DNA from 3 places in the Neptunomonas japonica JAMM 1380 genome. Region 3 is predicted to be linked to each of the others. Evidence: riboswitches for the same ligand, from Rfam matches in the RefSeq annotation. Region 3 holds a riboswitch; each other region holds the start of a gene.
What was found. Region 3 has a riboswitch for thiamine pyrophosphate ahead of thiB (thiamine ABC transporter substrate binding subunit). Riboswitches for the same ligand answer to the same signal wherever they lie in the genome.

Region 1: linked by a shared signal. The riboswitch ahead of thiD (bifunctional hydroxymethylpyrimidine kinase/phosphomethylpyrimidine kinase) and the one ahead of thiB (thiamine ABC transporter substrate binding subunit) in region 3 are both predicted to bind thiamine pyrophosphate.
Region 2: linked by a shared signal. The riboswitch ahead of NEJAP_RS08810 (TonB-dependent receptor) and the one ahead of thiB (thiamine ABC transporter substrate binding subunit) in region 3 are both predicted to bind thiamine pyrophosphate.

What each region holds. Positions count from the first base shown of each region.
Region 1 covers NZ_AP014546.1:3,635,744-3,639,003, reverse strand. Annotated here, with positions in the region: gene NEJAP_RS17115 (phosphatase PAP2 family protein) at 1-130, shown strand, start outside; gene NEJAP_RS17110 (glycosyltransferase family protein) at 127-1,143, shown strand; TPP riboswitch at 1,539-1,633, shown strand; gene thiD (bifunctional hydroxymethylpyrimidine kinase/phosphomethylpyrimidine kinase) at 1,622-2,458, shown strand; gene thiC (phosphomethylpyrimidine synthase ThiC) at 2,496-3,260, shown strand, end outside.
Region 2 covers NZ_AP014546.1:1,875,032-1,878,291, forward strand. Annotated here, with positions in the region: gene NEJAP_RS08810 (TonB-dependent receptor) at 1-1,970, opposite strand, end outside; TPP riboswitch at 2,026-2,155, opposite strand; gene NEJAP_RS08815 (hypothetical protein) at 2,402-3,260, shown strand, end outside.
Region 3 covers NZ_AP014546.1:2,688,604-2,691,863, forward strand. Annotated here, with positions in the region: gene NEJAP_RS12580 (DUF1059 domain-containing protein) at 1-220, opposite strand, end outside; gene NEJAP_RS12585 (phosphotransferase) at 315-1,100, opposite strand; TPP riboswitch at 1,147-1,245, shown strand; gene thiB (thiamine ABC transporter substrate binding subunit) at 1,241-2,215, shown strand; gene NEJAP_RS12595 (ABC transporter permease subunit) at 2,215-3,260, shown strand, end outside.

The DNA of each region.
Region 1 (3,260 bases), 950 kb from region 3:
TTATATTATTGCTATCTTGATAGGTATTTCTAGAGTTGTATTAGGTGTGCATTATCCTGCAGATATAGTGGCGGGAGCAGTGGTTGGTATTGTGTGTGCTAAGTTGTGTATAGGGGTTGTTGGAGGGTGAAGGTCTTATATGGGGTGCAAGCCACGGGCAATGGGCATATTGCTCGTGCAAGGGTTATGGCACCCGCTTTGGCGGAAGTGGGTGTTGATGTAGATTATCTTTTTAGTGGCAGGCCTAAGGCAGAATTGTTTGATATGGCATGTTTTGGTGATTACACAGTCAGACGAGGCTTGACCTTCTGTATGGGGGAGGGGGCAAAAGTACTACCGCTCAAAACGCTTTTAAATAATAACTTGGTTCAGCTATATCGTGATGTCAGGTCTTTAGATGTATCCCGCTATGATTTAGTTATTTCTGATTTTGAGCCTGTTACAGCGTGGTCGGCAAAGTTGGCGAATAAAGCCAGTATGGGGGTTGCGCATCAATACGCCTTTTTACATGCATTGCCCGATGGTTATTGCTCCAGACTTATCAGGCCGGGTATCAAGCTGTTTGCGCCAGTAAAGCAAGCCGTTGGTATTCATTGGGACTCATTTGACGCTTTGATAGCGCCGCCGTTGATTAGTCCTGCTAGGTTTACTTCGAATTCTACACATAAAATGATCTTGGTATATATGCCGTATGAAGTGAACGATGTTTTGTTCTATTGGTTTAGTGCTTTCCCTGATTATGAATTTCGTGTTTATAGCAAAATCGATAAAGCGTATGTGCGAAGTAACGTTGTATTTAGACCATTGAGCAGAGATTGTTTTGAAAAAGACCTGTCGATGTGTGAAGGCGTTATTTCAAATTGTGGTTTTGGTTTGGCTAGTGAGGCTATGCAGTATGGGAAAAAATTTCTTAGCAAGCCGATGAAGGGTCAAGCTGAACAGCAGTCCAATGCACGCATTTTGAAGTCATTAGGCTTGGCAACTATTATTAATGAACTGGGTGTTGATGTAATAGAAGCATGGCTCCAATTAGATAACCCTCTGCCTAAGTGCTTTCCTAATGTGGCAGCGGCATTATCGGAATGGATAGCGAGTGAGCGTCAGATACCATTGGACCAAGTTGTTAAACAGATGTGGTCTTAGACAGCAGCTGAGTAGGCATTAGAATTTAAATACGAATTTAAGAAGTAATGGTTAGCGATTAATTCTAGCCTGTTGCTGTTAAGTGCAAAGGGTATGGTTAATGAGATAGTGTGTAAAAGGGCGAGTAAGCTTTATAAATCCTTTATAAAGCTTACTCATTTGGCTTCCATTATCCGTGCGGTTGAAAGGCTTCCGTGCTGTTAACTACCTTGTGTCCTTTCCGCTGACTTGGCCATCCTTGAATTCGTTCCATGAACAGGAGATCCACCGTTGTTATTATGGCGAGTTGGCCCGGATTTCATATAGGAAAAAGTCCTATTTTTAACAGTAAATTATTGAATGTAGATTCATTATCCAAGGGGTAGACAGTCAGAGACTAACCGCTTAGACTCATTTTAATCTTGTCGGGGTGCCTTGTGTTGAGGCTGAGAGAAAACCCGCTGAACCTGATCCAGCTAGTACTGGCGTAGGAATCGAGATGTACAATCATAGCTCTTCAACAGCTATGCCTGTAGCGTTAACTATTGCCGGCTCAGATAGCGGTGGTGGTGCAGGTATACAAGCTGACATTAAAACGTTCTCTGCTCTTGAGGTGTATGCCGCCTCTGTTATTACAGCAGTGACGGCGCAAAATACATTAGGCATTTCTGCTATTCACTCCATTCCTAACGACATCGTTACTGCACAATTGCGTGCTGTATTGGACGATCTGGATGTTGCTGCTTGTAAAATAGGTATGCTGGGTGATGCGCTAACCATTGATGCGATAGCTTCTGTGCTGAGCGAGTTTCCTGTGAATTCGTTGGTCATCGACCCTGTCATGGTGTCAAAAAGTGGTAATGCACTATTACAGTCTGATGCTATTTCATTATTGAAAAATCGTCTTTTCCCGTTGGCTACTGTCTTGACGCCGAACCTTCCTGAAGCCGCTGCTTTAACAGGGTTACCTGAACCTCAATCTATTAAAGAGATGTATCAAATCCTAGAGTCACTTCATGAGCTAGGTGTTCCTTGGGTGTTGCTCAAAGGTGGGCACTTACCTGTACATAATCACGCGATAGACCTGCTTTCTAATGGTGAGCAGGTATTTGAATTTAAGAGTGAGCGTTTCAAGACAAAAAATACACATGGGACTGGTTGTACGCTGTCTTCAGCGATAGCTGCCGGGCTCGCTAAAGGGTTAAGTGTTGAGCAGTCTGTTAAAGAGGCTAAAAGCTATATAAGTGCAGCAATTTCTGCTGCGGACACATTAGCAGTAGGGACCGGATACGGTCCTCTGCATCATTTTTCGTTGCTCTGGAATAAAACTAGCTAAGGCTGTTTTCAGAGTTCAGTTCTAAGTAGGGTGGATTATGTCTAATAATAAATTACTAAGCCAAAATGCCAGTGTTGATCATGCCTCTGTGCAGCCGTTTCCTAAGTCTCGCAAGGTTTATATTGAAGGAAGCCGTCCTGATATTCGTGTGCCGATGCGTGAAATTTCTCTGGATGATACGCCAACAGGTATGGGTGGCGAAAAGAATGATCCGTTGTATGTATATGATACGTCGGGTCCCTATACTGACCCTGAAGCAAACATAGATGTGAGAAAAGGCTTGGATGCATTGCGTGCAGGCTGGATTAGTGAACGCAACGATACAGAGCAGTTAACCGCATTATCATCTGAATATGGTCGTGCGCGCGAAGTCGATTTACGTTTGGATGAATTGCGTTTTGAATTAACGCGAAAACCATCTCGCGCTAAAGCAGGCATGAATGTTACTCAGCTGCACTATGCCCGCCAAGGGATAGTGACGCCTGAGATGGAGTACATTGCTATACGCGAAAATATGAAATTAGCGAAGTCCAAAGCTGAAGGTAATATCGTTGCGCAACAGCATCCTGGTTTTAGTTTTGGCGCTAACTTACCGGACGAAATTACCCCTGAGTTTGTTCGTAAAGAAGTAGCTGAAGGTCGCGCTATCATTCCCGCTAACATTAACCACCCTGAATCAGAGCCAATGATTATTGGCCGTAACTTTTTGGTGAAAATTAACGGTAATATTGGCAATTCTGCAGTGACTTCTTCTATTGAGGAAGAAGTAGCGAAGATGACGTGGGGGACTCGCTGGGGTTCC
Region 2 (3,260 bases), 810 kb from region 3:
CCGCGAACAAATGTGTCTTGGTCTGTGAGGTTGCGTCCCCAGAGTGTTAGATCCCAGTCTTTGGTTTTGTAACCAACGCGAGCATTTAACAAGGCATAAGCTTCAGACTTTTGGTCGTGACTGTCAGAAAAGTAGTAGATATCTTTGCCTTCAACATCGACCCCTGAAAACCAGCCTTTTCCATGATTGAAATTGGCGCCTATCGTATATTGATAGTTTGGTGACTGTGCTGCATCGCGTCCGTCAAAAGCGGCACTGCTGTCTTTTAACTTGGTATTAAGTAAGCCAAGTGAGCCAAAAAGCGATACTGTTGGGTTTAACTTCCAACGAGCTTCTGCTTCTAAACCGTAGCTATATGCTTCGTCAGTATTATCGACGTAATCAAAAAAGCTGCTTCCTCCGCCGGGGTTGCTAACAACCCGATTTCCTTTTATTTGAGCATCATCGCGTTGTTGGAAAAATAAAGCAATTTGTGTTTGTAAGCTGTTCTCTAGCCAGCTTTTTTTGCTACCAACTTCATAGTTCCAAAGGTATTCAGTATCAAACTCTTTTAGGTTTGCTGGTAGTGAGCTGTCCGCATTAAAGCCGCCTACCTTGTACCCTCGTGAGATCAAGCCATAATAAGTCGTGTTTTGGTTAGCTAGGTATTCTAGAGCCACTCGCCCACCTACTAGCAGCTCATCAGAGCTAGAAGAGGCACCGTCGTTATCACTGTATTTAGATTCTGAATGCTCAATGCGTAAACCTGTTGTTAGCACATAGTTCTCAGATAATGATGACTCAAGCTGCCCGTAGACTGAAAGACGAGAAGTATCAAACTCGCTGATAAAGTCGTTGCCAAGGTATGTATATGTGCGAGCTAAGTCAGATGATCTATCATAATAGTATAAGCCGGTTGCCCATGATGTAGAGCCGTTGAATAGTTCAGAGCCAGGAGCTGATATAAATCTGACTTCAGCGGTTGCTGTTTTGTTGTCGCGTTTATAATTATCAAATGCATTGTAACCCGCAACATGAAAACCATCGTATACCCAGTCTTCATCATAACCATATTCTAGGTTTGAATCTGAGTAGCTCAATGATGTTTCTAATGTGAACGCATCATGTCCTGTCCAGGTAGTTTTAGCGGCTAGGGCTGATGTCTCTTGACGATCATGCCCTGGCTCGTCAGATAATGTTGTGCGGTTATTATCTAATGAAAATGCATCATAACCGTTATCGATATTGGCATAGAATGCTGTTAAATCTACCATTAGGTCGTCGCTTGCTTCAATACGTAGCTTGCCGCGGAACAGGGTTTCATCAATATTGTTGGTATTATCTTTATGCAGGTGGTCGTTCTCGGTAAATCCATCACTTTTGTTACTTTGAAATGCAACGCGGTAACCGACGCTATCATTGATGGGGCCACCTACAGCGGCTGATAGGCGTTTAGTGTTGTACGTGCCTAATGTTGTTTCTATGTGGCCTGTGGTTGTGGTGGTTGGGTCGTTAGAGCGGATATTAATCAGACCGGCGAGGGCATTTGCACCATAAAGTGTTCCTTGAGGGCCACGAAGCACTTCGACTTGCTGTGCATCTAACATATTTGCGGCACCACCAATATTACTCATATCTATGCCATCCATGATGACGCCGACTGACGGGTTGATCGGCCCGATAAACTGGCTACGCTCACCTATACCGCGAATCTGGAAGTATTTCGCATGTGATGCACCGCTGGATGAATTTACGTTAGGTGCAAGGGTTATAAGGTCTTCTAAATGGTCTGCGTTACGTTCTTGAATGACCTGGTCATCAACCACAGTTAAGCTTGTAGGTACGTCTTGAAGGGCAGCCCCGCGAAAGCCGGAGGTGACAACAATTGAGGGTAGCGAGAAGTTATTTCCATCAGCTGCAAAAGAATGGTTAGCTGACAAGATAGCAACGGCAAGCGTAGATTTAACAAACAATGAAGGTTTTAAATTCATACAAGTCTCCGGAAAAAAGCTCAGAGACCCGGTTGAGAAGCGGGAAAATAAAGAAGAAGTATAACTTTCCTATTCCTACGCCGGTATCATCCGGATCAGGTTCAAAGGGTCCGCATTCCATATGCGTCTCAGGCGCAGAGAGCTTAAAACGGCTCTCTTTTTCTGTGCCACCCCTTAGGAACTTACTTAATTAGTAAATTGGCTTGGATTATAACGTTTAGATTAATAAAAGATAGGCGCCAAATATGTGATGTGATTTCAAAGGTATGGATCTTGTTGTTATTAGTGATGAGTGATAGCGTTTTATTAAGTAGCGATGAAGCATTAAAATGAATGTCCATTTTAATGAGAAAGTTACTAAATACTAAGTGAGTGTTCATTTTCATTTGAGATAATGTTAAGTCACTATTAATTTAATTTGGACTTCAAGAATGGATACAGTTTCGGCTGTCAGGGCGGGTAAATGGACCATTGCTGTATTTATAGCTATTGCAATTGTGTATTTATTTATAGGAAATGGAACAAAAAAAGATCGTCAACCTGAAGTGCTTTCCTATACGCCAGAGATGTATGATAAGTGGAGACAAAGGATAGTTGAGCACTCCCGAAAAGGTGATCTTCTTCGTTCCCTTGATCTTATTAAGGAAGGTGAGAGAGAAAGGGTGTTGAATGATTACGATGCCGCTATGCTGCGTAGCCAGCTATTATTTGAACATAAGCGCTTTCAAGAATCTGAATCTGTACTGAAAAGCGTTGTCGCTAAATACCCTTCAAAGGCGGAAGCCTACAATAACTTGTCTATTGTGATGTTCTATCTTGGTAAGCGTTCTGAAGCTATAGATGCAATATCAGCAGCACAAAAAGCGGCTATTGATAATGCTTATATTGCAGGCAATGAAGACAAGCTTATGACTATTGTTGCTGAAAATGATTCCGCATCCTTTATGACTGCCCGCAACTATACTGAACAACTCGTTTACTTATCTGGAAAAGGAATGCCTGTTGATAGCGAAGAGTCAAAGGCCGAGTTAACTAGCCAAAATAATGTGCTGGATTCACTGGTAAAACCAACGAATTTAGACGATCAGGAAAAACAATCGACGCAAATAGAAGCGGCTATGCCTTCCGCTCCATACGGACTTATTGATTTGGGATTGAAAAATGAAGACCTTCTATCTTCTCTTCCACAAAATGTTGCTGAGCTAAAGACCGTAAATGAAGTAGCCGAAGTAGCTGAAGTAGCCGAAGTAGCCGAAGTAGCCGAAGTAGCCGAAGTAGCCGAAGTAGCCG
Region 3 (3,260 bases):
CTTCGAACTCTCTTCTTTTTCCCTCAAACCACGCCACCATTTCGTCTGGCTTTTGCATTAACTGCATCATCTCATCCATCGCTTTAAGATGAGCAGCGTCTTTTTGATGAAGCATTTCGGTACCGTGCTGCTTACTCAGCTCAGCAATCTCTTCAAATGAATTAGCATGAAACTCTTCATCACAAGCACCACCTAACTGCTTACAACTCATAGTCTTCATAACTATTCTCCTTATTAGTGTGATTCTAATACAGATAACACTTCACAAGACTGCCAGCAAGAAAATGCTCATATAGCGCTTTTTGAAAGAGTCATCACTGATCACTATGCCCACTAAGCTCATACCAAAGCAGGCTCAACTGCCGGTTAACCTGTAACGCAATATTGATTGCGCATTCAAATGCTTTCGAATCGACATCCCTAAAAGCAGGCAGTGAAGCTATCTCTAGATGCGGTATTGAAAACTCTGTCACCAGTGCTGCGGCATCCAGCCAAGGATTCCCTAGCCCGGCATACTCCCAATCAATAACCACCAACTGCCCTACATTATTCAAAAGGTTTCTCTTATGCAGGTCATGATGCACAAGACATAATTCAACCTTGGCGGTTATATTTAGCTCTAGCATTAGCGCGCAAACCGAACTCAGTAACGCTTGAGCTTGCAAGGTATTGTCTAGATCATTTATTTTTTGCTGATATGCATCCCATAATGCTTGGTAATCATATGTCGGCATGCTTCTTATCTGCTGCCAATCAGACACACAGGCTAATATCTGAGCGTGCAAATCAGCTATAGGCGCATCATCTAATGTCGTGTAACGCTTCATCAAAAGCCATCCCGACTGGGTTTCATCTGGCAACTTTTGCTGAAAAACTTCCGGCGCCCATGCTTTAGTGCCGAGTAGGCTCAGTACTTTTTCTTCTCGCTGCCGACAAACACCCAATACTTGCCTTGTTGTATCGAGGCGCAAAACAACGGCTTGCCCTTGATAATTGCCAGTATAAAGCTGGTTGGTCGTACCTGCATGCAACAAAGGCTGCCATTGCACATCTACAGACAATTGAATATTTATATTTTCAAGTAGCTGGCTCTGTTTCAAAAGTCACCTTGGTCATTAGCGAGAGGTTATAGATATGCTATATTAGCGCCTGTTATCGGGGCGTTGGCCTAGCAGCCTGACTGAGAGTGTACCCGTCGAACCTGATCCAGTTAATACTGGCGTAGGGAATAAAGGAAAAAATGAAAAAACTATTTTCGATACTCGCTGCCTGTGGGCTGGCAACATCAGTACATGCTGCGGATCTGACCATATACACCTATGACTCTTTTGTTTCTGAGTGGGGTCCAGGCCCACAACTGGAAGCAGCATTTGAAGAGTCTTGCCAGTGTGATCTAGCATTTATTGCAGTCGATGATGGCGTTAGTATTTTAAACCGTTTGCGAATCGAGAAAGATAAAACCAAGGCAGATGTTCTACTTGGCTTGGATGATTCACTCACAGAAGTTACCCGCCGTGAATCGCTTGTCCAGCCACATGGCATAGCACTTAATGGATTAAAATCCGAGCTGCAATGGCAGGATCAGGACTTTATTCCCTATGATTATGGTTTTTTCTCTTTCGTTTATAATACAAATAAAGTCGAACAGCCGGCTACTTCATTAAAGGCATTAATCGATTCAGACGCATCAGTGATTTATCAAGACCCACGCACCAGCACGCCAGGGCAAGGACTCATGCTTTGGGTCAAAGCTGTTTATGGTGACGACTCAGCCAACGCTTGGAAACAACTCGCGTCACATACGGTGACTGTCACCAAAGGTTGGTGGGAAGCCTACAGCATGTTTCTTGAAGGTGATGCCGACTATGTTCTAAGTTACAACACGTCTCCCGCCTACCATGTCGTTACTGAAGAAAAAATACAGTACAAGGCCGCCGCTTTTTCCGAAGGGCATGTTGCACAAATTGAAGTGGCCGCGATATCAAGGTATGCAAAAAATCCTGAGCTCGCCAAGCAGTTCCTTAACTTTCTCATTTCACCTCAAGCACAATCCATAATCCCCACGGCTAACTGGATGCTTCCGGTTGTCGATCAAATTGAATTGCCCGAGATTTTTGATGAGCTAATTCAACCCAAACGCATCGGTTTTACGCCACAGCAGATAGCAACACAGCGTAAATCTTGGATTCGTGAATGGCGCTCTACTGCTAACTGATGCGTTTATATTGGTTGGCTTATGCGGCTATTTTCGCACTGACTATTCTGTCTTTTTATGGACTCATCAATTTTGGTGACGAAGGGCTTGATACCTCCCTTCTGCAAGATAGTTATTTTTATACGATTCTTGGTTTTACATTAAAGCAGGCGTTACTGAGCGCCCTACTCTCTGTGGGGATAGCCATACCAATTGCGCGGGCTTTATATTTTTTGCCAGCGCTGCGTTTTAAAAAACTATTCCTAACGTTTTGTTTACTCTGCTTCGTTACGCCAACGCTCATTGTTATTACTGGACTAGTTGCATTGTTAGGTCGTTCAGGCTTTCTTACTCAATCAATTAATACGGCATTGAGTAGCTTTAGCGAGAACACATGGAACCTTTACGGGTTATCAGGCATTTTAATTGCTCATATTTTCATGAACATGCCGCTCGCCGTTAGAATTATCTACCTACAACTACAGACAATCCCTGACAATAGCTGGAAACTTGCCTCTCAACTAAAACTGAGTAAACGGCAATGTTTTAGGGTTGTTGAATGGCCGGTACTAAGAAGCAGTAGTGTTTTATTACTCTGCTTTATCTTTGTACTTTGCTTTAACAGTTTTGCTGTTGTTCTTGCATTAGGTGGCGGCCCTCAATCGACAACCTTAGAAGTCGCCATTTATCAGGCACTTAAATATGATTTCAATATCCCTGAAGCACTTACGCTAGCCTGGACACAACTTATTGTAGCCGGAGGGCTTTATTGGCTCATTACACGATCCGGCGGCGTCTCCTGGCAAAGCATAGAATCTAGCCAATACAACTGGCGACCCAACCAGAGTTCTAGTGCACGTTTTTGGTTTACATCACTTTATAGCACTGCATGGCTGATACTACTTTTGCCTTATTTATCGCTGCTACCCGGTTTATTTGACAGCGATCTGTCCAACAAAGACTTTAAGGCCATAGGCTATTCAGCACTTGTCAGTATTGGCTTAGCCGCTATCGCAACATGCTTAGCGATGATATTGGCTTTTGCACTGCTTCGCCCGGTACGTGA